2 regions of the Salirhabdus salicampi genome follow, and region 1 is predicted to be linked to the other one. Evidence: a T-box and tRNA genes for the amino acid it is inferred to sense, from the RefSeq annotation. Region 1 holds a T-box; the other holds one or more tRNA genes.
What was found. The T-box of region 1 lies ahead of ileS (isoleucine--tRNA ligase). A T-box ahead of a tRNA ligase gene usually reads a tRNA of that ligase, here a tRNA-Ile.
Positions count from the first base shown of each region.

Region 2: it has a tRNA-Ile gene. The T-box ahead of ileS (isoleucine--tRNA ligase) is inferred to sense a tRNA for this amino acid. The anticodon was not compared.

Region 1 is NZ_JANBWE010000002.1:197,420-213,063, forward strand. It holds gene NLW78_RS06985 (Rqc2 family fibronectin-binding protein) at 1-546, shown strand, start outside; gene NLW78_RS06990 (solute carrier family 23 protein) at 1,075-2,448, opposite strand; gene pyrR (bifunctional pyr operon transcriptional regulator/uracil phosphoribosyltransferase PyrR) at 2,590-3,135, opposite strand; gene NLW78_RS07000 (RluA family pseudouridine synthase) at 3,299-4,210, opposite strand; gene lspA (signal peptidase II) at 4,212-4,676, opposite strand; gene ileS (isoleucine--tRNA ligase) at 4,779-7,526, opposite strand; T-box leader at 7,578-7,801, opposite strand; gene NLW78_RS07015 (DivIVA domain-containing protein) at 7,868-8,368, opposite strand; gene NLW78_RS07020 (YlmH family RNA-binding protein) at 8,450-9,223, opposite strand; gene NLW78_RS07025 (YggT family protein) at 9,244-9,507, opposite strand; gene NLW78_RS07030 (cell division protein SepF) at 9,516-9,941, opposite strand; gene NLW78_RS07035 (YggS family pyridoxal phosphate-dependent enzyme) at 9,938-10,636, opposite strand; gene pgeF (peptidoglycan editing factor PgeF) at 10,652-11,437, opposite strand; gene NLW78_RS07045 (YlmC/YmxH family sporulation protein) at 11,497-11,757, opposite strand; gene sigG (RNA polymerase sporulation sigma factor SigG) at 11,843-12,622, opposite strand; gene sigE (RNA polymerase sporulation sigma factor SigE) at 12,730-13,449, opposite strand; gene spoIIGA (sigma-E processing peptidase SpoIIGA) at 13,471-14,391, opposite strand; gene ftsZ (cell division protein FtsZ) at 14,554-15,644, opposite strand, start outside.
Region 2 is NZ_JANBWE010000005.1:26,121-41,764, forward strand. It holds gene guaA (glutamine-hydrolyzing GMP synthase) at 1-413, shown strand, start outside; purine riboswitch at 500-601, shown strand; gene NLW78_RS13465 (NCS2 family permease) at 713-2,059, shown strand; tRNA gene NLW78_RS13470 (tRNA-Ile) at 2,168-2,241, shown strand; gene NLW78_RS13475 (Hsp20/alpha crystallin family protein) at 2,282-2,713, opposite strand; gene NLW78_RS13480 (DUF2179 domain-containing protein) at 2,839-3,387, shown strand; gene NLW78_RS13485 (NETI motif-containing protein) at 3,414-3,623, shown strand; gene NLW78_RS13490 (YgaP family membrane protein) at 3,645-3,923, opposite strand; gene NLW78_RS13495 (adenine deaminase C-terminal domain-containing protein) at 3,997-5,733, shown strand; gene NLW78_RS13500 (DUF3048 domain-containing protein) at 5,778-6,875, shown strand; gene NLW78_RS13505 (YerC/YecD family TrpR-related protein) at 6,907-7,203, shown strand; gene NLW78_RS13510 (glycine--tRNA ligase) at 7,243-8,628, opposite strand; gene pcrB (heptaprenylglyceryl phosphate synthase) at 9,028-9,729, shown strand; gene pcrA (DNA helicase PcrA) at 9,759-11,942, shown strand; gene ligA (NAD-dependent DNA ligase LigA) at 11,957-13,963, shown strand; gene NLW78_RS13530 (CamS family sex pheromone protein) at 13,977-15,194, shown strand; gene pruA (L-glutamate gamma-semialdehyde dehydrogenase) at 15,330-15,644, shown strand, end outside.

The DNA of each region.
Region 1 (15,644 bases):
TCAATTGTTCAACAGGAAATGGAACGTGCGAATAATGAAATCATTTATTTGGAGCAAGTGTTACAACAATTAGATACGGCTCGTGAGTCTGATTTAGAGGAGATCCGTGAAGAACTTCAGGAAGAAGGATATGTAAAGAAGAAGCGAGATAAACCAAACCGTAAAAAACGAAACACACCAGAACCTGATGAATATGTATCATCAGATGGAACTTTGATTTTAGTAGGACGTAACAATAAACAAAATGACTATGTCACAAATCGAATGGCTCGTAAGTCAGATGTATGGCTTCATACGAAAGATATTCCAGGATCACACGTCGTCATAAGAGATAACAATCCATCTGAAGAAACATTAAAAGAAGCGGCTATGATTGCAGCTTTTTACAGTAAAGCTAAACTGTCTTCCTCCGTCCCTGTTGACTACACAGAGGTGAGACATGTACGTAAACCATCTGGATCAAAGCCTGGTTATGTCATCTACGATCATCAAACGACCATTTTCGTTACTCCCGATGAGGAGAAGGTACAACAACTAAAGAAATGATCATCTTATGATGAAGCTATTTAAAAAAGCTTGGATTTCAAAAAATCCAAGCTTTTTGTCATCATACAGTGGTTGATTTGTCAAATACGACTCCCTCGACTCATCTTAACAAGAAAGGTCACCCATTCATTTTGACAAGGAACTCTTAATTTATATGAACTTAAACAAAAAAATAAAGAGAAGCATCGTACCAACGTATGTGACAACAGCATGCTTCCAATACGTGGACTCCCTTTTTAACATATACATATTCCAAATAAGAAAGATAACAATACCGATCACAAAACTGCTCGAAGCTGTCCATGAAAACATCGAGTCAGAATGAAAGGAAAAGGCCACCCATAAATATATGTATAGGTACCAAGTAAACAAACCTAATGCGGTGTTCCCAAGAATTAGCCAAACCCATTTTGTTATTCGCATGTCACCACGCCTTTTCTCCATTTTCTTCTACGATTGTACTATTCTTCTAATTTTAACACAATAAAAAAAGACCTTGTTCGGAAACAAGGCCTTTGAGAGAAAAGATTATGCTGCTGGCTCTTCATTTTTTATTTCTTTATTCACCTCAAACATCTTACCATTTCCATAGCCATTTTCCTTACCTGGTAATACTAGATTTAACGTAACACCAATAATAGCTGAAAGAGCCATCCCGGCGATCTGTAAATTGTCTGAAAGTTGGACGAAGGCTCCACCAATTCCAATGACTAAAATGACCGAAGAGATAATGAGGTTACGTTTGTCACCTAAATCTACTTGGTTGTCAATTAACATACGTAAACCACTTGAAGCAATAACCCCAAATAATAAAATCGATACGCCACCCATAACAGCTCCTGGGATTGATTCTATGGCTGCCACAACAATTCCTGTAAACCCGAAGAATAATGCTAGTACTGCTGCACCCCCGATAACAAATACACTGAACACACGCGTAATAGCTAACACACCAATGTTCTCTCCATAAGTTGTATTCGGTGGTCCGCCGAGGAAAGATGCAATAATGGTTGCTACACCATCACCGGCAATGGATCGATGTAAACCAGGTTTTTGTAAAAAGTCTCTTCCTACTACTTTTGACAACACCATCTGATCACCAATATGTTCTGCAATTGTAACAACTGCAATCGGTACCATTAACAAAGCAATTTCCCAACTAAATACGGTGAATGGGTTATAATCCGCGAACGGTACAACGAAGTCTGGAACTTTAAAAAATGCTCCAAAAAATTCACCAATTGATTGGCTTGATGTTAATTTCGTCCATTCTGCAGCAACACCTGCCGTATTAACGACTCCTTGTGTAAAAGCAAAGATGTATCCACCAATAATACCGAAAAGAATAGGAATGAGTCCAAAGAATCCTTTAAAAAATATCGACGCAATAATCGTAATCGCCAATGTTACGAGCGCTACTGTAAAATGTGTTGTACTGTAATTTCCCTCAGGGTCATACATTGCCATATCAATGGCTACAGATGCTAACCCTAAACCAATTACGATAATGACAGGTCCCACAACGATTGGAGGTAAAATTTTCATTAACCATCTTAATCCAAGCAGTCGAATGAAAAGGGCTACAAATCCATACACAAGACCAGCAAGGAAGCTACCTACCATCGCCCCCGGAATACCTGATGAGCCTGTTACTGCAATAATAGGTGCAATAAAAGCGAAACTAGAACCAAGATATGCTGGCACACGTCCTCTAGTAATCAACAAGTATGCAATTGTACCAATTGCACTTGATACAAGTGCTACACCTTGCGACATTCCTGTTAAGAATGGCACAAGAATCGTTGCCCCAAACATTGCAAATAAGTGTTGTAAACTTAATGTTAGCCATTTCCCTAATTTTGGGACGTCTTGAACGTCCATCACCATTTGTTCTTTTCTCATATTATTTTCCTCCTTGGAATTTAAGCCATAAAAAAACCTCTTTGCAAGGTCGCAAAGAGGTACACGAATCTCCTGTTTTCCAGACATTCGTCTTCTTCGAACAACCTTGTTAGTCTCTCTGGACTAATTTAAAGGTCTATTTTATTTGTTTTCATAAATTTTCACTTCATCTAAACCGTCTATTTCCTCAAGTTCAACATTAATCACTTCATTAAGGGAGGTGGGAATGTTTTTCCCAACGTAATCAGCCCGAATTGGGAATTCCCGATGTCCTCTATCAATTAAGACGGCTAATTGAATTTGCCCAGGACGACCCTTGTCAATAATGGCATCCAATGCAGCTCGGACTGTACGCCCTGTGTACAATACATCATCAACTAGAATGATGTTCTTACCAGTTACGTCATGTGGAATTCGAGTGTCTTTTATCTCCGGTTCTCCACGGTTATTGGAAACTGTTAGATCATCACGATATAACGTAATGTCTAGCTCACCTACAGGAACTGACACACCTTCGATTTCCTCAATCTTGCTCGCTAAACGGCGGGCAATCGGTACGCCTCTCGTCTTAATTCCTACAAGAATTAACGAATCAGTACCTTTATTTTTTTCCAGTATTTCATGGGAAATTCGAGTTAACGCACGTCTCATTGCTGGAGCATCTAGTACTTGGGCTTTTGCTTCCATCTTACTCCCTCCCTTTGACCCTAAAAAACCCCTTATTGCGCGAGGCAATAAGGGGTTTCATGGCATACGTATACCATATCCGCCACCTTTTTAGCCTCTCTGGACTAGATTAAAGGGTCATGTTCTTCTCAAGAATTAATTATTACAAAACTGTGGTCAGGTGTCAACCTCTTTTTCGTAAAAACTGTAATACTGCTTCAAACTCATCTGGTGCTTCAGCCTCATACTCCATCCATTCCTTCGTTGATGGGTGTGAAAATCCAATTGTTTGAGCATGAAGAGCCTGACCGTCTAAATCCAATGTTTTACGGGGACCATATTTCGGATCACCAACAAGTGGGTGACTAATGTATTGGAAATGAACACGAATCTGATGTGTTCGACCTGTTTCCAACTCACATTCTACATACGTAAAATCTTGGAACCGTTCTATTACTTTAAAGTGTGTAACTGCATCTTTTCCGTTTCCGACCACACCCATTTTTTGACGATCCTTTGGATCTCGACCAATTGGTGCATCAATTGTCCCAACATCATGTTCTAATACACCATGGACAATCGCTACATACTTACGTTTTACTGTTTTTTCTGATAGTTGCTCGGCTAAGGACATATGTGCATGATCATTTTTTGCTACCATTAAAAGGCCGCTCGTGTCCTTATCAATACGGTGTACAATTCCAGGACGAATGACACCGTTAATACCACTTAAATCGTTACAATGGTAGAGCAGTGCATTGACTAATGTGCCTGAAGTATGTCCTGCTGATGGATGAACAACCATCCCCCTCGGCTTATTTACAACTACAACATCCTCATCTTCGTAAACAATATCTATCGGAATGTTTTCTGCAGCGACATTCAACTCTTCCGGTTCTGGAATCGACCATGTTACTTGATCCCCTTGTTGACATTTATAATTACTTTTCACTTGTTGGTCATTCACCTTGACACTTCCGTCCTTAATCCACAATTGAACTTGGGAGCGGGAGTAATCAGGATTAAGCTCCGTCAATACTTTATCTATTCTCATTAGATGTTGATCGGCTAATACTTCATAGGAATGTACTTCCATTTTAATGGCTCCTTTTTTTCTTTCTTTCATCAAGGAATGTGTAAATCATGAATAGAATAACACCTGTGACAAGTGCGGAATCAGCAATATTAAAAATGGGATAGTCATAATTCAAAATATAAACATCTAAAAAGTCAACAACTTCTTTACGGAACAATCTGTCAATAAAATTCCCTATTGCTCCACCCAATATGAGTGCTAATGAAACTCCGAGTAATGGTTGTTCTTTCCCGTACTTTTGCAAATAGTAGACGATGGCGATTACGACAATAGCAGTTACGATGTAAAAGAACCACATTTGCCCTTGTAAAATCCCCCATGCTGCGCCACGATTGCGATGGGATGTTATGTAAAACACATTTTCAATTACAGGAATTTGTTCATGAATCATCATTGTTTTATCTATTATCCATTTTGACCATTGGTCAATAACAATAATGATGATGGCTAACATATAATACCACACAGCTTTACCTCCATACATTGTTCTATCTATAGCATTTTACCATAACTTGAATAGAAAATCTTAAAAATAAACGTGCCGGGGTTATCCGGCACGTTATCTAAATTAGGCATAATGGGTTTCAACGATAGAAGCACAACGGTTACATAACTCTTCGTGTTGTTCCCCAACTGTGTCTGATACAACCCAACAGCGTTGACATTTTTCACCTGGATGCTTCTCAACAAAAACGTCAACATGCTCATATTCTTTCGCTTCAGCATGGTTTTCTGCGACTTCCACGGCTGAAACGATAAAGTATTGATGTAAATGAGTAAATTCGTTTAACAATTGTGCTGTTTTCTTATCTTTTGGTACAACGATTACACGAGATTCGAGTGACTTTCCAATCACTTTTTCGTTACGGGCTTCCTCAAGTGCCTTTAACACATCATCGCGGACTGCCATAAAGTGATTCCACTTCACTAGTAGTTCGTCAGCATCTTTAACCGTTTTTGGTTCCGGCATATCCGTTAATTGAACACTTTCTTCCTCTACGCCTGGAATATAGCTCCATACCTCATCAGTTGTATGGGACAAAATTGGTGATAATAATTTCGTCAAGGACGTTAACATTTCATAATAAACCGTTTGGATACTACGACGACGTTTATCATCCTTCGCTTCAATATATAAAATATCCTTCGCAAAGTCTAAATAGAATGAGCTTAAATCAATCGTACAGAAGTTGTGTACAGAATGATAAATTACAGAAAACTCATACGTGTCATATGCGTTACGAACTTTACTTGTCAGTTGTTGCAAACGTGCAAGCATATAACGATCCACTTCTTCAAGATTCTCTTCTGAAACGGAATCTGTATTTGGATCGAAATCATGTAAATTACCTAACAAGAAACGGAATGTATTTCTTACTTTACGATATACTTCCGCTACTTGTTTTAAAATATCATCAGAAATACGTACATCAGACTGATAATCGACACTTGCTACCCAAAGTCGTAAAATATCTCCACCGAACTGCTTCATAATTTTTGAAGGTACAATGACGTTTCCAATCGATTTACTCATCTTTCTACCTTCTCCATCGTTAACAAATCCATGACTTAGCACAGACTTATATGGAGCTTTCCCAGTCACTGCTACTGATGTAGATAAGGAGGAATTAAACCACCCGCGATATTGGTCAGAGCCTTCTAAATACATATCAGCAGGACGTTGCAATTCAGGGCGTTCAACTAACACACCTTGGTGTGAGGAACCAGAATCAAACCACACATCCATAATGTCAGTTTCTTTTGTAAACTTTCCATTCGGGCTAGATGGGTGAGTAAAGCCTTCAGGTAACAATTCTTTTGCTTCTTTTTCAAACCAAATGTTAGAGCCGTGTTCTCTAAACAATTTGGACACGTGCTCGACTGTCTCTTCAGTAATAATTGGTTCACCATTTTCCCCGTAAAACACTGGGATTGGTAGTCCCCATACGCGTTGACGAGAAATACACCAATCTTCGCGATCTTTCACCATATTGTAAAGCCGTGTTTCTCCCCATTCAGGAATCCAGTTTACGTTACGAATTTCTTCCAAGATTGTTTCTCTAAAGTCCTTAATAGAAGCGAACCATTGTGATGTAGCACGGAAGATTGTTGGCTTCTTTGTTCTCCAGTCGTGTGGGTAAGAGTGCGTAATAAATTCAAGTTTTAATAACGCCCCAACTGATTCCAGCTTTTCTGTAATTTCTTTATTTGCTTTATCATAAAATTGACCTTCAAAACCAGGTGCTTCAGCTGTAAATTTCCCTTTTTCATCTACAGGGCAAAGCACTCCTAAATCATACTCTTTCCCAACCCAGAAATCGTCCTCACCGTGACCTGGTGCAGTATGAACACAACCAGTACCTGCTTCGGTTGTTACGTGTTCTCCAAGGATAACGAGAGACTCCCGGTCATAAAATGGATGGGATGCCACTACCCTTTCTAATTCGGACCCTTTATATGTTTTCTCTACTGTCTTCTCATCCCATTCTAATACAGATGATACTTGCTCTACTAAATCAGCTGCTACGATAAACTTTTCGCCCTTCACGTTGACAACAGCATACTCAAGTGCCGGATGGACAGCAATGGCAAGGTTTGCAGGAATTGTCCATGGTGTTGTCGTCCAAATGATAAACTTCTCGTCTCCAGTTAATACACCCTTTCCATCCTTTACATCAAACGCGACATAGATAGATGGGGAACGTTTATCTTTATATTCAATTTCTGCTTCCGCTAGGGCTGATTCAGATGAAGGAGACCAATAAACAGGCTTTAAGCCTTTGTAAATATAGCCCCTATTCGCCATTTCTCCAAACACTTTAATTTGAGCAGCTTCATAATCTTTCGTAAGGGTAATGTAAGGATTATCCCAATCTCCTCTAACCCCTAATTGTTTAAATTGTTCTCTTTGGTTGTCAATTTGTTCCAGTGCATATTCTTTACAAAGTTCACGAAACTCAGCAACTGACAGGCTTTTACGATCAATTTTCTTTTTCTTCGTCAGGGCCACCTCGATTGGTAGTCCATGTGTATCCCATCCAGGAACATATGGTGCGTGATAGCCAGACATTGATTTGTAACGTACAATAAAATCTTTCAATACCTTATTCAAAGCATGACCCATGTGCAAATCACCATTGGCATATGGAGGGCCATCATGCAATACGAATAACGGGCGCCCTTCTGTACGTGTTTGGACTTTTTCATAAATATTTTCCTGTTCCCATTTTTGTTGCATTTCTGGTTCACGCTTTGGTAAATTACCTCGCATTGGAAATTCAGTTTTTGGCATTAGTAATGTTTCTTTATATCCCATTCTGTTTATCCTCCTTTAATTCCGTAAATCAAAAAAGCCTTCTCATCCCTGGAAAGGGACGAGAAGGCCTCGCGGTACCACCCTAATTGATTGGCTGTTTAAAGCCAATCCACTTAAGTAAGCTGTAACGTTAGCTAACGTTCATATCTACTAATGAATTCGATATGAAAACTCAAGGGTGATGTTCCAAAGAATCTCATATAGTCGGGCTTCCACCATCCCCGATTCGCTATATATGACGAATTTCTTTGTACTGTCCCTGTCATAGTCTTTATTTTATAAATACGATTCTATTATGCTTTAGCATTATATGTAAAAATAATGCCGACGTCAAGAAGGATTTAATAATTTTCTTCAGAACTTTCCGTTTCCCCAATTTCTACTTTAAATAATTCATCCCAATCTTCATTTTCAATTAGATCAAGTTGTGCTTCGACAATCATTTTCATTCGGGTGCGGAATACTTTAGCTTGTTTCTTTAACTCTTCGACTTCAACAGCGACCCGACGTGATTTTGACAATGCTTCATTTATAATTCGATCAGCGTTTTTCTCTGCTTCTTTTATAATTAGTTTCGCTTCTTTATTCGCATTGCCTTTCACTTCTTCAGCGGTTTCTTGGGCAACTAAAATTGATTTATTTAAAGTCTCTTCAATGTTGTTAAAGTGACCAATTCTTTCTTCTAATTCCGCCACTTTCTCTTCAAGTGATTTTTTATCACGAATCATTTTTTCGTAATCTTTTATCACTTGATCTAAAAATTCATTTACTTCGTCTTCATCATACCCTCTAAACGTTCGGGTGAATTCTTTATTATGAATGTCGAGTGGTGTCAAAGGCATGAAAATACCCCCTTAGCTGTACATTTTATTTTATAATATATTTCGACAGATGATTGCACGAGTCCTGCAAATTATATCATATTATTTTAAAGTTGCCGTCGTAATTCGCCATTTTTCTTTTTTCGTCTTACCTTCAATAGCTATTAACTTGCTTCTGCCTTTTTTTCGAAATGAGATCATATCTCCTTGTTCTACTTGAAAAGACGGGTCTTCTACTACGCGGAAATTCACTTTCACAGCCCCTTTAACAATGCCTTCAGATGCTTTTTGTCTGGAAATTTGATAAACCTCTTTTAAAACTGCATCCAATCTTAATGAAGATACAGTTCCACTTCGTTCATGCCATTGGTTTTCCGGGACGATGATGGAATTTACATGTTTATCTGTGAAAGAAAGATTCGCATGTTTAATACTTGTTAAATTCATTTTCAAATAAATAGCTAATTCCTCGTCAGCCACAATTTGAATGATGTCATCTACGATAATTAAATCACCGAACTTTTTCCGCTTTATACCTAAGGACATTAAAGCCCCTAAAACATCACGATGGTCTAATTGAATAAATTTCTTAGGGAATTTCGCCTCTAATAGAATTAGTTGGAAACGGGAATCCTGTACTTCTTCATAAAAAGGGGCTAAGAAGGCCCTTTGACGCTCTGCACCTTCATAGCCACCAAAAAATTTTAATATGAGGTCTGGATGGTTTCCAATAATTGTTCGCATAATGTGCTGTTCTCGCGGGTCAAGAAAATCCGTCAATTTCGGTATATAGGAACGCTCGACTTCCTCTTTCCAAGATAGAACCGTATCAATGAACGGCTGCTCGTCCTTGCGAAAATGTTGGTATAAATCCACAATATCTTCTCCATTCAAACTTAAATGAGCATTCTAAACAGTTCACCTAAACCAATCATCGCTAAGCGTAGTGTAATAATAGCCACAATTGGAGAGAAATCAATCATACCGAGAGGAGGGATAATTTTGCGGAACGGTTCTAAGTATGGTTCCACAATTTTAGCTAAAAACTGTCCTATCGCTGACTCCCTTGCTCCAGGGAACCATGACAATAAAATATAAGCGATTATGGCAAATGAATAAAAATAAAGTAATGTATGTACAATGTTAAACAACTGAATCATCATATTACCTACCACCTTTGCTCTTGCTCATCTCGTTCTTCAAATTCTGAGATGGCGCCAGAAACATCAACATTGTCGGGAACACATAAAAACGTTTGTTCCCCAAGTTTTTGTATATTTCCATTAATAGCATAAACTGTTCCACTTAAAAAATCTACTATACGCTTTGCTTGCTCATGATTTACTCTTTGTAAATTAATGACGATTCCTTTTCGGTTCTTTAAATGATCAGCAATTTCCTGAGCCTCGTTATAGGATTTCGGTTCACACAAAACTAACTTCGATGTAGATTGCATGGCTGTCAGGCTCACCACATTATGTTGGTCTTGTTTTTTTGGTTTTGGTGCCTCTTTTTCTTCTTCTACCTCCTCTTCAAAATATTCATATTCATCTTCAAAAGCAAAAAAAGATTTTATTTTATTTTTTATACTCATTCGTTTCCCCCCTTGTTTCGCTCATCACCTACAAGCTTTGAACCAATTCGAATGTGGGTCGCCCCTTCTTCTATCGCAATGTCAAAATCGTTGCTCATTCCCATGGACAAATACTCACATGGAGCATAATCCAACTTCAAACTTTGAATATGGTCCCGCAAATTACGTAACGATTGGAAACAATTTCGTAATATTGATTCATCATTGACAAGTGGTGCCATCGTCATCAATCCAACGACATTTATGTTGTTGTATTGGTGTAAATCTTTCACAAATTGTTCCACTTTTTCAGGATCGATGCCATGTTTTGATTCTTCGCCACTTACATTAACTTGAACAAAACATGGCATCGGCTTCTCTGTTCGTTTATGTATTTCTTTCGCTAATGATAACCTGTCCAATGAATGAATATAATCTACTTTATCAATCACATTTTTTACTTTTCGAGACTGGAGGGTGCCAATAAAATGCCACGTTGCTTGTGCGCCAATGTGTTCATACTTTTGTTCTATTCCTTCTTGACGATTTTCCCCAAGATTGAAAATACCAGCTTCTACTGCTTCTTTTGCACGAGCAACAGAAACATATTTCGTAACAGCAACAATCGTGATTTCTTCAGGATTGCGATTTGATCGGTTGCAGGCATCTTTTATTCTTTGCTTAATATAATCTGCGTTCTCTTTTACAGTGACCATTCGTTGAACTCCTTTCTACTGCAATCTTATATATGCCATCATTCTGCCAGTCTTTCCCTGATCGCGACGATGGGAGTAAAATAAGTGTTTATGTTCATAAGTACAAAAACTTGTCATTTGAATTTGGTTTTCACGTAATCCTTCTGTAATAAAGATGGATTTGTGAAGGCCTTTTAAGTCTAACAGCCAATGTGTATCATCCACCTTGCTTACAACGGGTTCTTGCCAATAGCGTTTCGGAATATGACTCATTACATGTTCATCTACTTCATAGTAACGTTTTCCAATCGAAGGTCCAATTACAATTTGGATATCCTCAATAGAAACCCCTTGTTGCTGTAGCAATTCAATGACTTTTCGACCTATTCCGTTCACAGTCCCACGCCAACCTGCATGGGCTAAGCCAATCCAACCAAAACTCGGAGCAGCAAAAAATAACGGAACACAATCAGCATATAAACACGTTAATAACTTCCCTTTCACATTTGTAATAAAACCATCGTATTGTGCAGTGGAAGGAAGTGATGTATCACTTGTCACGTTTAATACGTCAGTTCCATGAACTTGCGTTGCTCCAACCCAATCACTTGTTGGTGTTGCGAGGAGGTCAGCTACAATAAACCGATTATGTTCGACATGATTCCGATCATCGTTCACGTGAAACCCTAAATTTAATTCGTCGAATGGAGAAGGACTGACTCCACCATTCCTCGTTGTCATACCTCCTATAATGCCATACTGTTTCCAGGCATTAATCGATAATAAACTAGGTGCTTCACATTTTTGAAATGGCTCTTGCATATCAAAACCTCCATAAGGAATTCTAACTTATTTTATCATATTTTTTTATTCATTTCTGCCTATTCATCAACAGAATGTGTGAGTTGAGGTCGCTCTGTCTTCACTAAAATAACATCACGGCCAATAGTGACAATATTATGCCATGGTATGACAAGTTCATCTTCCTTTCCAAACAACCCAAAAACTTTCCCTTTTAAAGAGATAACAAGGGCTAAAACGTAACCTCTGTCTACATCAATTTCTAAATCAGTAATGTATCCTAATTTTTTACCGTCTTCAACAGCAATGATATCTTTTACTTGTAATTCCGAAATGGTCATATAGCTCACCTACCTTATTATAAATATATGCAAAGATTACACTTCTTGAAGTAAAAAATAAAAAGCTTTAGCCATTGGCTAAAGCTTATTGGTGAATATTTTTATTCATTTGTTGAATAGCTGCTTTTTCAAGGCGCGATACTTGAGCTTGGGAAATACCAATTTCCTCTGCTACTTCCATTTGCGTTTTCCCTTGGAAGAATCGTTTGTTTAAAATCATCTTTTCCCGTTCGTTTAACCTACGCATTCCTTCTTTTAGTGCGATTTCATCAATCCAGATGGTATCTTTATTTTTATCATCTTTCAGTTGATCCATGACAAAGATAGGATCGCCCCCATCATTGTAAATCGGTTCAAATAAAGAGACGGGATCTTGAATAGCATCCAGCGCGAATACTACATCTGAATGGGGTACGCCCATTTCCTCTGCAATTTCCATCGGAGTAGGATCTTTCGATGTTTTGCTCATCAATCTCTCTCTAACTTGTAATGCCTTATACGCAATATCACGCAATGACCTTGAAACCCGTATTGGATTATTATCACGTAAATAACGACGAATTTCCCCAATAATCATTGGGACTGCATACGTTGAAAACTTTACATTTTGACTTAAATCAAAATTGTCGATTGATTTCATAAGACCAATGCATCCTACTTGAAATAAATCATCCACATATTCGCCGCGATGATGAAACCTTTGAATGACACTTAAGACTAAACGTAAGTTTCCATTCACAAGTTCTTCCCGGGCTGATTGATCACCTTCTTGCATTCGTTTGAACAATTTTCGCATTTCTTCATTTTTCAATACTGGTAACTTTGATGTATCGACACCGCAAATTTCTACCTTATGTCGTGTCAATCTAAAACCCCTCCTAAAGTGGAGCTAGTGTCACAAAACAGTTTCTCCACTGGAGGGAATTTTATGCAGGAATTACCTTATTCAAATGTTAGAAAACTTTCTAAACATTACACCATTTTATTAAATTCTTTTTGTAATCGCTTTATAATCTTTTTTTCCAGACGGGAAATATATGATTGGGAAATGCCTAACATATCGGCTACATCTTTCTGGGTTTTTTCTTCATTACCAACTAACCCAAAACGTAATTCCATAATTTGTTTTTCTCGGTCATTTAGACTTGATAAAGCTTTTTTTAATAATGACTTATCAACATTCGCTTCTAAGTCCCTTGTAATAATATCCTCGTCGGTACCTAAGACATCAGATAACAAAAGTTCATTCCCGTCCCAATCGACATTTAATGGTTCATCAAAAGAAACTTCTGAACGAATTTTATTATTTCTTCTTAGATACATTAATATTTCATTTTCAATACACCGAGAGGCATATGTTGCAAGTTTAATCTTTTTCTCAGGATTAAATGTATTTACAGCTTTAATAAGGCCAATTGTACCAATACTTATTAAATCTTCTATGTTTACTCCTGTATTTTCAAATTTTCGAGCTATATATACTACGAGCCGTAAATTCCGTTCAATTAACACTGAACGGGCTGCTCTGTCTCCATTTGGCAATTTATCTAGTAAATCCTTTTCCTCTTCCTTTGATAACGGAGGCGGTAATGCTTCACTTCCACCGATATAATAAATTTCATCCGACTTAAGCCCAAGTTTGAACAAAATTTTGTACCAAATTAATTGAATTTTCAGTCTCCATTTTTTCATAATGGCCCAATCTCCCCTTCTTTAAGTAAGTTGTAGGTTTTGCGACTGCATCATTTTTGGGTGTAATAAGCAATGATAGCTCCCATCTGCTGATAATTCTCCAAATTGAATACCGATATAAACTTTTTCGATTGCATATTTTACACCTTTATATTCAATTGTGATTTGATCTGGCTTCAACACGAGGATGAAATTTCGCTTTCCGCTAACTCCTTGATACGGAATGATTCGAATTTTGCTTTGCCAATAATCAGATAAATGTTCAAACGTCCAATCATCTTGACATTGACGTAACATTTCCCTGTCCTCATCAGGGAGCCATTGCTGTAATGCCACTTCATCACAAATAATTACAGGACGCTTGGAAAAGGGGTCTACAAGGCTGTTTCCGCTATCAAAGAAACCTACTGTTTCTGTAAGCTTCCCATCCATCGCAATTTGTACTGGACACATTTCGGTGTAACGCATTTGATCAAAGCCAAGCTGATCAATACGGCGTCGTGTAAACCACCAAACGATCGGAAAGCAGGTTATGACAAATATCCAACTCACCATATCCCCAAACCCTGTTTCATACGTGACAAAGAACCCATCTACTGCTTGGAACTGCTCTCCTATTAAAAAGTAGACTCCGAATAAGCCACCACCAATCGTAAAGGAGACGAAATAAAAGGTAAAAAACTGTCTTAAGAAACGTTTAACGTTATGAAAACCGAATGCACTAAATAAAATGAGAACAGAATACATGATTTTCCCAGGAAAAGATGTAATAAAATGCCCGGGAAATAGTACGGTAATCGGTACGAGACAGGAAGCTACCACTGATCCAAAGATAAGCCGATAACGGCTTGTTTCGGCTCTGGATAGCCAATGTACAAGTTGTAAAATCATCCAATCAATAAAAAAATTTAATAACCATACAGCATCTAAGTAAATTGCCACAGCCTTCCGCCTTTCTTGGACAACTTCACTCTATATCGGTAAGTATAAAAAACTCCATCTGAAAAGTCTGTCATATTCTGTTCTCTAGCAACGGCTAATTTTCGTTCATTTTGTCAAATAAAAAAAGGAGTAAGCGTTAAGCTTACTCCTTCAATTAATCTACTATCTACGATTTCTGTTACGTAAGAAGGTTGGAATATCCAATGTTTCTTCTTCAAACGTATCGTTTTTTCTTCCTACAGATGAAACAGGCCGCTCTGTTTGCCCTCTCCCTTTGTTCATGTTGGAAGGACGTGTCGGTTTCGCTTCTGTTTTACTTTCATCAAAACCAGTTGCAATGACCGTCACGATAATCTCATCCTTTAAGTTTTCATTAATGACGGAACCAAATATAACATTCACTTCTTGGTCTGCAGCCGATGTGACTATTTCAGCAGCCTCTTGAACTTCAAAAAGACTTAAGTTCGCTCCTCCAGTAATGTTCATTAACACACCGTGGGCACCATCAATTGATGTTTCCAAAAGTGGGGAGGAAATCGCTTTTTTCGCCGCTTCTTGAGCTCGGTTTTCTCCAGTAGCAACTCCGATACCCATTAATGCTGATCCTTTGTCAGACATAATAGTCTTAACGTCGGCAAAGTCAACATTAATTAACCCTGGTACTGCAATTAAATCAGAAATACCTTGTACACCTTGACGCAATACATTATCCGCTTCACGGAATGCTTCTAGCATTGGTGTGTTTTTGTCTACTATCTCTAGCAAACGATCGTTTGGAATGACAATCAGTGTATCGACACTACTTTTCAAGCCATCAATTCCAGTGACAGCCTGGGATGTTCGCTTACGACCTTCAAACGTAAATGGGCGTGTAACAACCCCAACCGTAAGGGCCCCCATCTCTTTTGCGATTTGGGCAATGACCGGGGCTGCACCGGTTCCGGTTCCTCCACCCATTCCGGCGGTGACAAATACCATATCTGCACCTTGTAACGCCTCTTCTAGTTGCTCTTTACTCTCTTCAGCAGCTTTGCGCCCAACTTCAGGGTTGGCTCCAGCCCCTAAACCGCGAGTGAGCTTGTCACCAATTTGCATTTTTACTTCAGCTTTAGATAAATTAAGAGCTTGCGCATCTGTATTTACAGCAATAAACTCTACACCTTGTACGCCGTGTTCAATCATACGATTGACAGCGTTACTACCACCGCCACCGACACCGATGACTTTTATAGTAGCTAGTTGATCCATGTTTG
Region 2 (15,644 bases), on a different contig from region 1:
CACAACTTGGGCTACCAGATGAAATTGTTTGGCGCCAGCCATTCCCTGGTCCAGGTTTAGCGATTCGTGTATTAGGTGAAGTAACGGAAGAAAAGTTGAAAATTGTCAGAGAATCGGATGCTATTTTGCGCGAGGAAATGAAAAATTCTGGTCAAGAAAAAGAAGTATGGCAGTTCTTTACTGTACTACCGAATATTAAGAGTGTAGGGGTAATGGGTGACGAAAGAACATATGATCATACTATCGGTATTCGTGCGGTAACGTCTATTGATGGAATGACATCAGACTGGGCTCGAATTCCCTATGAAGTACTAGAAAGAATATCAAGCCGTATCGTAAACGAAGTAGAACATATTAACCGAGTCGTTTATGATATAACAAGTAAGCCTCCAGCTACTATCGAGTGGGAATAAGCGAACTATCTACAAAAAAACAACTAAATCATTCGTATTTTAGTTGACAAACTCATACTTTAGTCTATAATAAAGAAGTATCATTCATAATAATTATTATATACCGTCGTATAATTTTGGGAATATGGCCCATGAGTTTCTACCAAACCACCGTAAATGGTTTGACTACGAGGGTTAATTGCACCTAAATAGACTTTTTGTGTGCGATTTTCCTTCTGTACGTTCAGAAACTCCTGGCCTAATGGTTGGGAGTTTTTTATTTTACGATTTTAAAAACAAACTGAGGAGGATGACTAACGATGAAAAAGTATTTTCAATTTGATGAGTTAGGAACTAATTATAAAACAGAATTTATTGCTGGTTTAACTACGTTCTTATCTATGGCTTATATTTTATTCTTAAATCCAATTATTTTAACACTTGATGGTGTACCTGATGAAGCGTTGGCAGAAGGAGTTACTAGAATCGACGGTGGAGCAGTATTTACGGCTACTGCTTTAGCGGCTGCAATTGGTACATTGATTATGGGACTATTAGCGAAGTACCCGATAGCTCTAGCCCCGGGTATGGGTCTAAACGCATTTTTTGCTTTCTCTGTTTCTTTAGGAATGGGGATTAATTGGGATACAGCGTTAGCTGGTGTTCTAGTATCTGGTCTCATTTTTATTCTCTTAACAGTAACTGGTTTACGTGAAAAAATTATTAACGCAATACCGTCTAATTTAAAACATGCAGTAGGTGCTGGTATTGGATTATTTATTGCGTTTATCGGTTTGCAAGGTGCGGGGATCATTGAGGCTGATGGAGCTACACTAGTTGGGTTAGGTGACTTAAGCGAACCAACGACATTACTTGCTATATTTGGACTGATTGCAACTGTAGTATTGCTAACCATTGGTTTTAAAGCAGGTATTTTTTATGGAATGATTTTAACGGCAATTGCCGGTATGATGTTCGGATTGATTGATACTCCGAAAGCAGTTAGTGACGTAGTGGGAAGTGTTCCAAGTATTGCACCGACGTTCGGTCAGGCGATTGCCCATCTAGGTGACATCTTTACAATTGAAATGTTAATTGTTATTTTAACATTCTTATTCGTAGATTTCTTTGATACTGCTGGTACTTTAGTAGCGGTAGCATCACAAGCAGGATTTATTAAGGATAATAAACTGCCACGTGCAAACAAAGCGTTATTAGCAGATTCAACAGCGACTGTTGCAGGATCTATTTTAGGTACATCTACAACTACATCTTATATTGAGTCTTCTGCAGGTGTTGGTGCAGGTGGTCGTACAGGATTTACTTCTGTTGTTACAGCCGGATTTTTCTTAATTGCGCTATTCTTTTCACCATTACTAGCAGTCGTTACCACTCAAGTAACAGCCGCTGCACTAATTATTGTGGGTGTGCTAATGGCTTCTAATTTAAAGCATATTGAGTGGGATCGCTTTGAAATTGCTGTTCCAGCCTTTTTAACAATGTTTGCTATGCCATTAACGTATAGTATTGCAAATGGGATTGCCATTGGATTTATTCTATATCCAGTGCTTATGTTGTTAAAAGGACGTGGGAAAGAAATTAACCCGGTTATGTATGTACTATTTATTATCTTTGTCTTATACTTCTTATTCTTGCCACAAGTTTAATAGAGTAAAAGCTTAGCCGTTTTTAATGGCTAAGCTTTTATTATTTTTCCTACTTTTTTATTGACCAGCTTGTTTTCAGATGGTATATTCATTACGTATTTTCCAAGAGGGCCTGTAGCTTAGCTGGTTAGAGCGCACGCCTGATAAGCGTGAGGTCGGTGGTTCAAGTCCACTTAGGCCCATCCATAAGAGAGAAGCCAGAAAGTTCTTGCTTTCTGGCTTTTATTTATTTTTTAGTATTTTAATAGGGACGCGATGTTTGTTTGATTGTTTCGTGATTAGCCGATAGAGATTCATAATTAATAACCCGTTTTTATAAGTCGCATCAATTTTGTCACTTCGAACAGGAAACGGGAGATCAATTTTCCGGTCAAAGGAACCTTGAACGATTTCCTCTTGAACGAGTTGCCCTGACTGATGTATTGGAATTTCCCCCCGAACTTCCAATGTAGCATAGTCTACGTAAACATTAATATTTTTGACATCTTCAATTCCGGGTATATTAAATATACAACATACTTCGTTATCGTATTGATATACATTTACTTGTGGGATTGGGGGCTTTAAAACGTGATCAAATTCGTTCCAAAAGCTCTCTCCAAAGAAACGGTCCATATTCTTTTTCCAATCTTGCATATTTTGAAAAGGATCCATTCACTACCCTCCTAAACAAGTCACACCGATGTTTAGGCATCAGCATAAGTGTAAACAATGCGTTATATAGTATGCGTCTCATATAGAGTTGGTTCATTTTATTTTAAGAGGAGGAAATAATAATAATGCTGGAAAATGCATTTATAATGATAGTCATTATTTTGGCGGTAAATATTACGTATGTTTCGTTATTTACAGTTCGGATGATTTTAACTTTGAAAGGGCAACGTTATACTGCAGCCTTTGTAAGTACAGTAGAAGTTGTTATATACATATTTGGTTTAGGTCTCGTTTTAGATAATTTAGATCAAATTCACAATTTATTAGCTTACGCGATTGGGTACGGCTTAGGTGTTATAGCCGGTATGAAAATAGAAGAAAAATTAGCTTTAGGCTATATTACTGTAAATGTCATTTCTTCAGATCCCGACATTGAATTTACAAAAAAATTAAGAGATAAAGGTTATGGTGTGACAAGCTGGTTTGCGTATGGAATGGATGGAGATCGCTTAGCCATGCAAATTTTAACGCCAAGAAAGTATGAATTAAACTTATACAGCACAATTAAGGAGTTAGATCCAAAAGCATTTATCATCGCATACGAGCCGAAAAGTATTCACGGTGGATTTTGGGTGAAACAAGTTCGTAAAGGCCGACTAAAGAAAAAGGCGTAATCGTTAAGGAAGGAGGCAATTTTGTTTTGGGTAAAAAGAAGAAGAAGGAAAGGTTTTATGTAAAAGATGGAGAGACAATTGATCAATGTTTAGAGCGGATCAAGAAAGAAGGATATATGCCGGTAAAACGATTAGAGAAACCGATATTTCAAGAGATAAAAGAAAATGGCTCTACTACAGTAGAACCAGTTAAGAGAGAAATCATGTTTGAAGCTCTATTAATGGACCAAGAATAATCATGATCGCATTTAGGAGGCCTAAGATTGGCCTTCTTCATTTTCAGTAACCGTTTGACTCGGATTTTCCTTTTGCGACTGCTTTGTTGTTGAGTTTTCGAGAGTTCTTTCTGTAAGGTCTGTTACAGGACAATAACGTAAAATCCCTTCACCAACCTTCATAGCGCTTAACAACATAATTAAGATATTGCTTTGGCGCCACGGCCGTCTAATTAAACTAACTGTTGCATAACTTAACAATGTTAACCCTGTTGTAATTCGGATCAACCCGTTTATAAGTCCAATGTTAGGTTTTACCAACTTAACCCTTCCCTTCACAGTTTTAATGTATTAAAATTTTATATACAATGATTTTTTATTAAGGGGGATTGTTATGAGTGAGCATCGCTACAAATGGCGTAACCGACAACTAAGGGAACACGTTGCCGTAATAGATGGTAAATTAGCACCTTCCATCGTACTAAAGGATGCTACCTATTTAAATGTTTACTTAAAAAGGTGGATGAGTGGGCATATATGGATTTACGACGATCGTATTGTCTACGTTGGTGATCAGCTTCCAAGTATGCTTGAAGGCACAGAAATTGTGAATTGTGAGTCCCTTTATCTAGTCCCTGGGTACATTGAGCCTCATGCCCATCCGTTTCAATTATATAATCCCCATAACTTATCCGAATATGCAGCTAAGACTGGCACCACTGTATTTATTAACGATAATTTACCGCTTCTTTTTTTAATGGATAAAAAGAAAGCGTTTTCTTTAATAGATCGGTTTCATCAGCTGCCGTCATCTCTATATTGGTGGTCCAGGTTTGATTCACAATCTGCATTGCAGGATGAAGAATCCTTTATTAAAAATGCGAATATTTTATCCTGGTTAAAACACGATGCGGTTTTACAAGGGGGAGAACTCACATCATGGCCATCTGTATTAAAAGATGATGACCGCATGTTGCACTGGATGCAAGAAGCAAAGCGATTAAAGAAGCCTGTAGAAGGTCACTTTCCCGGGTCATCAACTGAAACTTTAACGAAAATGAAATTGTTAGGCGCAGATGGTGACCATGAAGCTATTACAGGCGAAGAAGTTTACCGTAGACTGATTCTCGGTTATTATGTAGCATTGCGCAACTCATCCATACGACCAGACTTAAGAAGACTGTTTCAGGAGTTAAAATCATTTCAGATTACCGAGTTTGATCAAATGATGCTTACTACTGATGGTGCGACACCTTCGTTTTATAAGGAAGGTGTCATGAATAAATGTATTGAAATTGCCATAGATGAAGGTGTACGTCCGGAAGAGGCGTATCGGATGGGATCCTATAATGCGGCAAAGTATTTTGGTATTGATCATCATACAGGAAGCATTGGACCTGGAAGATTGGCACATATTAACTTTTTAGAAGCTTTGGATAATCCCACACCAGTACGCGTACTTGCAAAAGGGAATTGGGTAGATCAAACAAGTCAAAAAACGAAAGTGAATTGGCATGAATATGGGATTCAACCATTACAAATTGATTGGTCTTTAAATGACAGTGACTTCCGTTTTTACGTGCCTGTAGGTTTGGAAATGGTGAACGATGTTATTATGAAGCCGTTTACGATAAAAGCGAAATATGAAAATGAACTAAATAAGTTAGACGATGGTGACAATCTATCCTTTCTCATTATGTTAGATCAAAAAGGCAGTTGGCGTATATCAACGTTATTAAAGGGGTTTACGAAGTCACTTGGTGGTTTAGTGAGTTCTTATTCTAACACGGGTGACATTATTTTAACTGGTGTACGAAAATCGGATATGAACTTAGCCTTTGAACGCATGAAGGAGATTGGCGGAGGTATTGTGTTAGCGAATGAAGGGGATATCATTTTTGAGCTCCCTTTAACTTTAAGTGGTATGATGTACGATGGTAATATGGAAACGTTAATGGAGAAAGAAGCTCGATTAACGAAGTTGTTAAAACAATATGGATACGCTTTTGATGACCCTATTTATACAATTTTATTCTTATCAGCGATACATTTGCCTTATATTCGGATTACACCTCAAGGAATTATCGATGTGAAAAAGAAAGAGGTACTCTTTCCTTCGATTATGCGTTAAAATATAAAAGTGGTAACGTTTAAACGTAATAAAGGTGGGATAAAGTGAAACAGAAAGCTTGGTTGATGGTTTACTTCATCGTATTCTTGTTCGTCTTGATGACTGCATGCTCAAGTGAAAAATCATCGACAGACGAAGATACAGAGCCCGTAAATGCACCAGTAGAAAATCGTGATCCCGAGCCGGATCCGGAACCAGACCCTGAACCAGAGGCTGAGCCCGAACCCGAACCTGAATATACTTACCCTTTCACAGGTATAAAGACTGATGAGCCAATCGATAACCGTTTAGTTAGTGTAATGATAAATAATCATACAAAAGCCCGCCCGCAAACAGGGCTGTCTAAGGCAGATATCGTCTATGAAATATTAGCAGAAGGGCCGATCACAAGATTTTTGGCATTCTTCCATAGTGACCAACCTGAACTTGTTGGTCCTGTACGCAGTGCAAGAGAATATTACGCTGATCTCGCGCTAGGTATGGATTCCATATATATTTATCACGGCGCAGCAACACATGTAGAACAAAATATCATCAATACAGGGTTAAATCTTATCAGTGGAGCAATTTATGATAATGATCAATTTTTGTTCAAACGTGAAGATTTTCGTAATGCTCCACACGATTCGTATTTAATATTTCCGAATGTGTATACGGTGGCAGAGCAAAAGAATTATGATGTGAAAAAGAATTATGAACCGTATCCGTTTTTAACGAAAGATGGCGCAAACGAGATATCAGGAGAAAGTGCAAATGAAATTCATATCACATATCGAGAGGGTTTAGAAGAGGTTTCGTACGAATTTGATTCTACGGAGAAAAAGTATATTCGATTCAATGATGGGGAAAAAACAGTTGAACTAGAAAACGAGGAGCCGGTTTATATTGATAACATCTTCATTGTTGAGACACCGCACCGTGTCATAGACTCGGCAAATCGTCGTTCCATCGATTTAAACTCCGGCGGAAATGGCTATTTAATCCGCAATGGCATTGTTGAAGAAGTTGAATGGAAAAACGTCAATGGACGCATTTTGCCATTTTATAAGGACGGGACAGAAGCGAAGTTTAGTCCGGGTAAAACATGGATTAACGTTATTCCTACTTCTCCAGGATTACAACATGCAGTCCAAATCAAATAAATGTACCATGAAATAAAGGAGCGTGAGCCTAATGCAAATTGATAAACTTCGAGGAAAAGAACTAGACCAATTATTTAATGCCATTTTGTCATTGCAAGATATCGAAGAATGTTATCGCTTATTTGATGACTTAGCTACTGTAAATGAAATTCAATCACTTGCGCAGCGGCTGGAAGTGGCGCGAATGTTACGGGAAGGGTACACATATCATAAGATTGAAACAGAAACAGGGGCATCGACGGCGACCATTTCCCGTGTAAAACGATGCTTAAACTACGGTAACGATGCTTATGAAATGGTGCTGAATCGTATTCATAATGCAGAATAAAAGGAGTGTGACAGAACGTCACACTCCTTTTTTCTATCATTAAAATTGTGTTTTTTCTAGCAAAAACTGTTTCAAATCGGCAATTGGCATACGGTTCTGTTCCATCGTGTCACGGTTCCGTACAGTAACTTGTTGATCTTCCACAGAGTCAAAATCAAAGGTAATACAATATGGAGTTCCGATTTCATCGTGGCGACGGTATCGTTTACCAATTGATCCAGATTCATCATAGTCCACCATGAAGTCCTTTGCTAAGTCAGCGAACACCTTTTGGGCTTCTTCAGATAATTTCTTTGAAAGTGGGAAAATAGCTGCTTTAAAAGGTGCAACAGCAGGATGGAAACGCATGACAGTACGAGTTGATCCATCTTCTAATTCTTCGACCTCATATGCATCTGTTAAGTAAGCAAGTGCAAGGCGGTCGGCACCTAGTGCCGGCTCAATGACGTATGGAATATAACGCTCGTTATTGTTTTCTTGATCAATATACTGGAAATCCTCACCGGAGTGTTCAGCGTGTTTGCTTAAATCAAAGTCTGTTCGTGAAGCGATTCCCCATAGTTCACCCCATCCAAATGGGAAATTATATTCCAAGTCTGTTGTTGCATTACTATAGTGGGAAAGTTCATCATCACCATGGTCACGCTTACGTACATTTTCAGCTGTTAGACCTAAGGACAATAACCAGTTATAACAGAATTCTAACCAATATTTTTGCCATTCTTTTTCTGTACCCGGTTTACAGAAAAACTCCATTTCCATCTGTTCGAATTCTCTTGTACGAAAGATGAAGTTACCCGGTGTAATTTCGTTTCGGAAACTTTTTCCGATTTGGGCAATTCCGAATGGGAGTTTTTTTCTCATGCTTCGCTGTACATTTTTAAAGTTAACGAATATACCTTGGGCTGTTTCTGGGCGTAAGTAAATTTCGTTTGTAGAATCTTCTGTAACTCCTTGGTATGTTTTAAACATTAAATTAAACTGACGAACCTCAGTAAAGTTGGTTGAGCCACACTCCGGACAAGAGATTCCCTCGTCTTTGATCATGCTTTCCATCTCTTCAAACGGTAGTCCGTCTACGATTATCTCTTGTCCCTTAGCAGCAAAATGGTCCTCAATTAATTTGTCGGCACGGTGACGAGATTTACAATCTTTACAATCAATCATAGGATCGTTAAAGTTCCCTAAGTGACCAGAAGCTTCCCATGTTTTTGGATTCATTAATATTGCAGCGTCTAGTCCTACGTTATAGGGCGATTCCTGAACGAACTTTTTCCACCAAGCATCTTTTAAGTTTCGTTTTAACTCAACACCTAAAGGACCATAATCCCAAGTGTTCGCCAAACCTCCGTAAATTTCTGACCCTTGAAAGACAAAGCCTCTATGTTTGGCGTGATTGACGACATCATCCATGTTTTTCGTCATCGTTATTCCTCCTTTTAATTTGAAAACTTACAATAATATAAAAAACTCTCGTCCTTGGGCTGCTGTGCCCAGGGACGAGAGTTGACTCCCGCGGTTCCACCCTGATTGACGTTCAAAGTTGCTGAAACGTCCTCTTTCGGTCTAAGTACTCTGGAATGCCGTTTCGCTAAATCTTACTTCGAGCTCCCACCAACCTCGAATCGCTATTAGAGTAGAGGATTTAGTTACTATTGTTCCTTCATAGTACGACTTTATTTTAGTTATTTTATATTAGCATACGGAAAAGATGGAAACAAGTTACTGCCTTCTAATTTTATCAAAAAGGGGATCCAATTCAAAGAAGGGGAGAATTTTTGATATAATAATGAAGCGGAAATGATATTGGAGGCTTGGATAATCATGGAATGGAAACAGTGGCGACATGTTTTTAAGTTAGACCCAAACAAAGAAATTTCAGACGAAGAATTAGAACGGGTATGTGAGTCAGGGACGGACGCGATTATCGTTGGAGGCACAGATGCAGTTACATTAGATGATGTACTGAATCTTCTGGCGAGAGTCAGGCGTTATTCAGTTCCTTGTGCAATGGAAATTTCCAATTTAGAGTCCGTTAGTCCAGGTTTCGATTACTATTTCATCCCCTCTGTCTTAAATAGTAAAGAGACAAAATGGATTATCGACTTACATCACGAAGCAGTCAAAGAATTTGGGGATGTAATGAACTGGGATGAGATTGTAATGGAAGGATATTGTATTTTAAACCAAGAAGCGAAAGCTTTTCAATATACAAACAGTACTATGCCAAATCAAGAAGATGTGGTGGCATATGCACAATTAGTTGAACGGATGTTCCGATTCCCAATTTTTTATTTAGAGTACAGTGGTACATATGGGGATCCGGAATTAGTAAAGGAAGTTAAAAATTATTTACATGATACGAAGCTTATATACGGTGGCGGTATTTCTGGAGCTAAAGAGGCGGAAGAAATGGCCAGGCACGCAGATATAGTAGTTGTCGGGAACATTATATATGATGACATCAAAAACGCATTACGTACGGTGAAAGCTGTTAAAAATACAAGTAAGGATGGGATATTGTGAGCTTTACGGCAAAAGACGTTATTAAAGGTATGAATCAACCACAGGCAAAAGCAGTTCAACATACAGAAGGCCCTTTATTAATTATGGCCGGTGCCGGCAGTGGGAAAACAAGAGTATTAACACACCGTATCGCATACTTATTAGGAGAAAAACAAGTGTCTCCTAAAAGTATACTGGCGATTACGTTTACAAATAAAGCAGCTAAAGAAATGAAAGAGCGTGTGTATCGTTTAGTTGGAAGTGAAGCGAATGATATTTGGATATCAACATTCCACTCCCTTTGTGTACGGATTTTACGTTACGATATTGACCGTATTGGATATAGCCGTAACTTCACAATTCTAGATACCGGTGACCAATTAACAGTAATTAAACAAGCGTTGAAAGATTTAAATATCGACCCGAAACGTTTGGAGCCGAGGGCTGTTTTAGGTGCAATTAGTTCAGCGAAAAACAAGCTGATGGGACCGGAAGAGTATGAGAAAGAAGCAGGACAAAATTTTTATGAACAACAAATTGCAGATGTGTACAAAATATATCAGAAAACACTGCAACAAAACCAGGCACTCGATTTTGATGATTTGATTATGCAAACGATTGTATTATTTGAGCGTGTACCAGAAGTGTTACACAACTACCAACGACGCTTTCAATATATTCACGTGGATGAGTATCAAGATACGAACCATGCTCAGTATCAGTTAGTGAAAATGTTAGCGCAACGCTATCAAAATATTTGTGTCGTTGGTGACTCTGATCAGTCTATTTACCGCTGGCGTGGTGCAGATATAAGCAACATATTGTCATTTGAAGAAGATTATCCAAATGCCCATGTCGTTATGCTAGAACAAAACTATCGTTCTACGAAGAAAATTTTGGATGCAGCAAACCACGTGATTAAAAAGAATACATCAAGGAAACCGAAAAAATTATGGACTGAAAATGATGATGGAGACAAGATCCAATACTTTCAAGCGGGAAGTGAAAAAGAAGAGGCATTGTTTGTAGCGGATGAGATTGACAAGTTAAAAAGGGAAGAACGGGTAAGCTATCGAGACGTAGCTGTTTTATATCGAACGAATGCCCAATCCCGAGCAATTGAAGACGTTTTTGTTAAAGCGAATATTCCGTATCAAATCGTTGGTGGGACGAAGTTCTATGACAGAAAAGAAATTAAAGACTTGTTAGCCTATTTACGATTAGTGGTGAATCCATCCGATGATATTAGTTTTCAGCGAGTTGTAAACGAGCCTAAACGAGGGATTGGCCGGACGTCACTAGATAAAGTGGTAGCTTATGCCGCCAGTAACGGAATTTCTCTTTACAATGCTGCTGCTGAAGCTGATTTTATTGGCGTGAGCAAAAAGGCGGCCAATGCCCTCGTATCGTTTCATAACCTTATTCGAAACTTTCACCAAATGCAGGAGTACTTATCTGTAACGGAATTAGTGGAAGAAGTGTTAGATAAAACAGGTTATATTGAAATGCTTCGTAATGATAAGACGCTAGAAGCGCAAAGCAGACTTGAAAACATCGATGAATTTAAAACCGTTACACAAATGTTTGAAAAAGATAGCGAAGAAGATAAAAGCCTTGTAGCCTTTTTAACAGATCTAGCATTAATTGCAGATATCAATAATGAGGAAGAAGATGAAGAGAAAGTTGTACTAATGACTTTACACTCGGCAAAGGGGTTAGAGTTCCCGGTTGTCTTTTTAATTGGAATGGAAGAAACAATTTTTCCACATAATCGATCGTTGCAAGATGAGGAGGAAATGGAAGAAGAACGACGTCTAGCATATGTAGGGATTACACGTGCGGAACAAAAGCTCTATTTAACCCATGCAAAAATGCGTACATTGTATGGTCGTACGAATATGAACCCTATTAGTCGATTTATTGAAGAGATTCCAAGTGAATTAATTGATCGTGAAGAAGAAGCCAACCCATTTGTCGGATTTCAATCGAATAGTTCTAACCAGTCATCTGTCGGACAATCAAAACGAAAACCTCAACGATTACAAAAGAAGAAATCTACTGGAGGAGAAAGTATTGATTGGGCGCCGGGAGATAAAGTGCAGCATAAAAAATGGGGAGAGGGTACGGTAGTGAAAGTACAAAGTTCAGGGGACGATATGGAACTGGACATTGCTTTTCCTAATATTGGTATTAAACGGTTGCTAGCTAAGTTTGCGCCAATTTCGAAAGGATAAATGAGGTGAACGACGTGGATACCCATCAAGCGAAAGAGAAAATAACCAAACTACGAGAAGAGCTAAATGAATATAACTATGAGTATTATGTACTTGACCGCCCAACGATTTCCGACCACGAGTACGATGAAAAGATGCGTGAGCTAATCCAGTTAGAAAATGAACATCCAGAACTAAAAACGGAAGACTCTCCTTCCCAACGTGTTGGGGGAGAACCCCTTGACGAGTTCGTAAAAGTTCAACATAAACTTCCGATGCTCAGTTTAGGAAATGCTTTCAATGAAACGGATTTACGTGATTTCGATAGACGGGTTCGAGAAGGTTCGGATCAACCTGTCTCTTATGTTTGTGAACTGAAAATTGATGGTCTTGCCGTTTCATTAACATATGAAAACGGAAAGTTTGTCCGTGGTGCTACTAGGGGTGACGGGAAAACAGGAGAAGATATTACGCATAATCTGAAAACCGTAAAAAGTATCCCGTTAAAGCTACAACAAGATGAAACCATTGAAGTGAGGGGAGAAGCGTTTATGCCAAAACGCTCCTTTGACTCCTTGAATGACGCACGTGCACAAAAAGGTGAGGAGTTGTTTGCGAATCCCCGTAACGCTGCAGCAGGCTCTTTACGTCAATTGGATCCGAAAATTGCTGCAAAACGAAATTTGGATATATTTATTTATAGCGTAGGTGAATGGCAAGGAGAACATTTGAATGCACACAGTGAACGGCTAGATTACTTAAAGCAACTAGGTTTTAAAACAAACCCAGAGTGGAAACGTTGCGAGACAATTGACCAAGTGATTGATTATGTTAAACATTGGACAGAAGATCGTCCACATTTAAGTTATGAAATTGACGGTATCGTTATTAAAGTAGACCAGATTGATGTCCAGGACGCATTAGGCTTTACGGCAAAAAGTCCTAGGTGGGCAATCGCTTATAAATTTCCGGCAGAAGAAGCGATTACGAAGCTTGTCGATATTGAATTAAGTGTTGGCAGAACAGGCGTTGTTACACCTACCGCCATCTTAGAACCTGTTAAAGTTGCAGGCACGACAGTGAAACGGGCTTCTTTACATAATGAAGACCTAATTCAAGAAAAGGATATCCGTATCGGTGATACTGTCGTCATTAAAAAAGCAGGGGACATTATTCCTGAGGTCGTAAGGGTTATCACAGAAAAGCGAACAGAAGACCTAGAACCATTTCAAATGCCAACACATTGTCCAGAGTGCGGGAGCGACTTGGTCCGTCTGGAAGAAGAGGTTGCTTTAAGATGTATTAACCCGAATTGTCCTGCACAATTACGTGAAGGATTAATTCATTTTGTATCCAGAAATGCGATGAATATCGATGGACTAGGTGAGAAAGTAATCGCTCAATTGTTTAAAGAAGACCTCGTTCATACGATTGCAGACCTATACAAACTAAACAAGGAACAACTGTTACAATTAGAGCGAATGGGTGAGAAATCGGTTAACAATCTATTATCGGCGATAGAAAAATCTAAGGAAAATTCGTTAGAACGGTTACTGTTTGGTTTAGGAATTCGATATGTAGGAAGTAAAGTAGCAGATACGTTAGCGCAACATTTTAAAACGATTGATGCCTTGATGAAGGCTGATAAGGAAGATTTAGAAGCAATTCAAGACATTGGGGAGAAAGTAGCTGATTCCATTGTCCGTTATTTTCAAAAGCCTCAAGTTGCATCACTGATAGAAGAGTTAAAACAATTAGGTATTAATACGAAATATAATGGGATAACAATGGAAGAAATAACGGAAGATTCACCGTTTGCAGGAAAAACCGTCGTCTTAACGGGAAAGCTCGAAGTGTATGGACGTTCAGAGGCGAAAAAGAAGATCGAAACGTTAGGTGGAAAAGTTACGGGTAGTGTAAGTAAAAAAACAGACCTATTGATTGCTGGGGAGGATGCAGGTTCTAAATTAGAAAAGGCAACCTCCTTAGGAGTTGAAGTTTGGGATGAAAACCGCTTTATAAGAGTATTACAAGAGGAATAAAGGAGGTGGAAGAATGAAAAGGTTTGTTACCACAATTGCCGCCTTTTTAACGATTGTTGCTGGTTGCGCACCGACATATGAAACGGAAGAAGAAATTGTACAGGAAAATGAAGAACAGCAAAACGAAACAGCGATTGTGCCTAAGGTGAATATTTCTGATGACTACTACCGCGTTATTCTCCCATATAAACAAGGGAAAGGTGAAGGGGTAATTTATGAACCGAGTGCGGCGAGGGGAGTCATCGTGAATCAGATGGCAAATCGGTTTGATATTGATGAAATTGAAACAGGCTTGCAAAGGCATGCTACAACTTATTTCTCAACGAACCAATATTACTTTCAAGAAGGGCAATATTTATCTGCTAACGTCATTTATGATTGGCTTGGACGAAGTATGAGCGATAAACAAGCGGAAGAATATATAAAGAAAAATCAAAATGTTAAAAAGGAAAATTTACAAATCGGTTTAAACCCACCTTTGGAAGACGATAAAGATGTTGAGGCATACCGGGAAGCCCCTAGGTATTTGTCCCATATATTAGAGCATAATTATTTATCTCGCACGGATGAAAATAAAGTAGTTTTAGGGGGACTTAGCATCGCCCTTGCTTTAAAATCATCCTATCGTTTTCAGTTAGAGGCGGGGCCAGATTATTACTATGAACCGATTGGTACGGATGAAATGGTAAGAGAAGGGAAGCAAATGGCACAAACGATACTCGAACGTGTACGAAATATGCAAAGCCTCCAAGACATACCGGTCATGATTGCCTTATATCGAGAACAGTCACACTCTTCATTAGTACCAGGAAACTTTGTAGCAAAAACCTACGTGTCAGCAGGTGATATGACGATTGATGAATGGGAGACTGTTAACGAAAAATATGTTTTATTCCCTTCAAAGACAGCGGAGCGGGAACATTATGAAGATGCAGTAAACGTTGAAGATTTCAAGCGAGAAGTAACGAAGTATTTTCCGAATTATATTGGAGTTATTGGAAAAGGTTTTTATATAGATGATGAACTCCGACAGCTAAAAATAAACATTCCAATTGAATTCCAAGGAAAAGCAGAAGTAGTAGGGTTTACCCAGTACGCATATGGACTTTTAGTCGATATCTTCCCAAATTATTATGATATTGAGGTTACTATTGAGTCGACCGAGAAACAAGAAGCCTTAATTACAAGAGATGCTGGAGAAGACGAACCATTCGTTTATATTTATCAATAAACAAATTCGTGAAAATGTTCAAAAAATTAAACAAACTTATTTGAAGAGTTCTGACTATTGCGTTAGAATGATAAAGGTGAAATGCTTTTATTTTACAAAAAGCGACATGATCGATACTAAAAGGAGGCGTTAATGGTGGTAGTACCTTATACTCATGAACCTTTTACGGATTTTTCTGATGAGAAAAATCGTAAAGTGATGGAAGAAGCTATTAATCAAGTAGAAAAAGAACTAGGCCAAGAGTATCCTTTAATTATTGGTGGGGAAAGAGTTACAACGGAAGATAAAATTGTTTCCTATAACCCTGCTAATAAAGAAGAGGTTGTTGGTGTTGTTTCTAAGGCTAATCAAGAACTTGCTGAAAAGGCAATGAAAATAGCAGATGAAACATTCCAATGGTGGAGAAAATCGAAGCCAGAAATGAGAGCCGACATCTTATTCCGGGCTGCA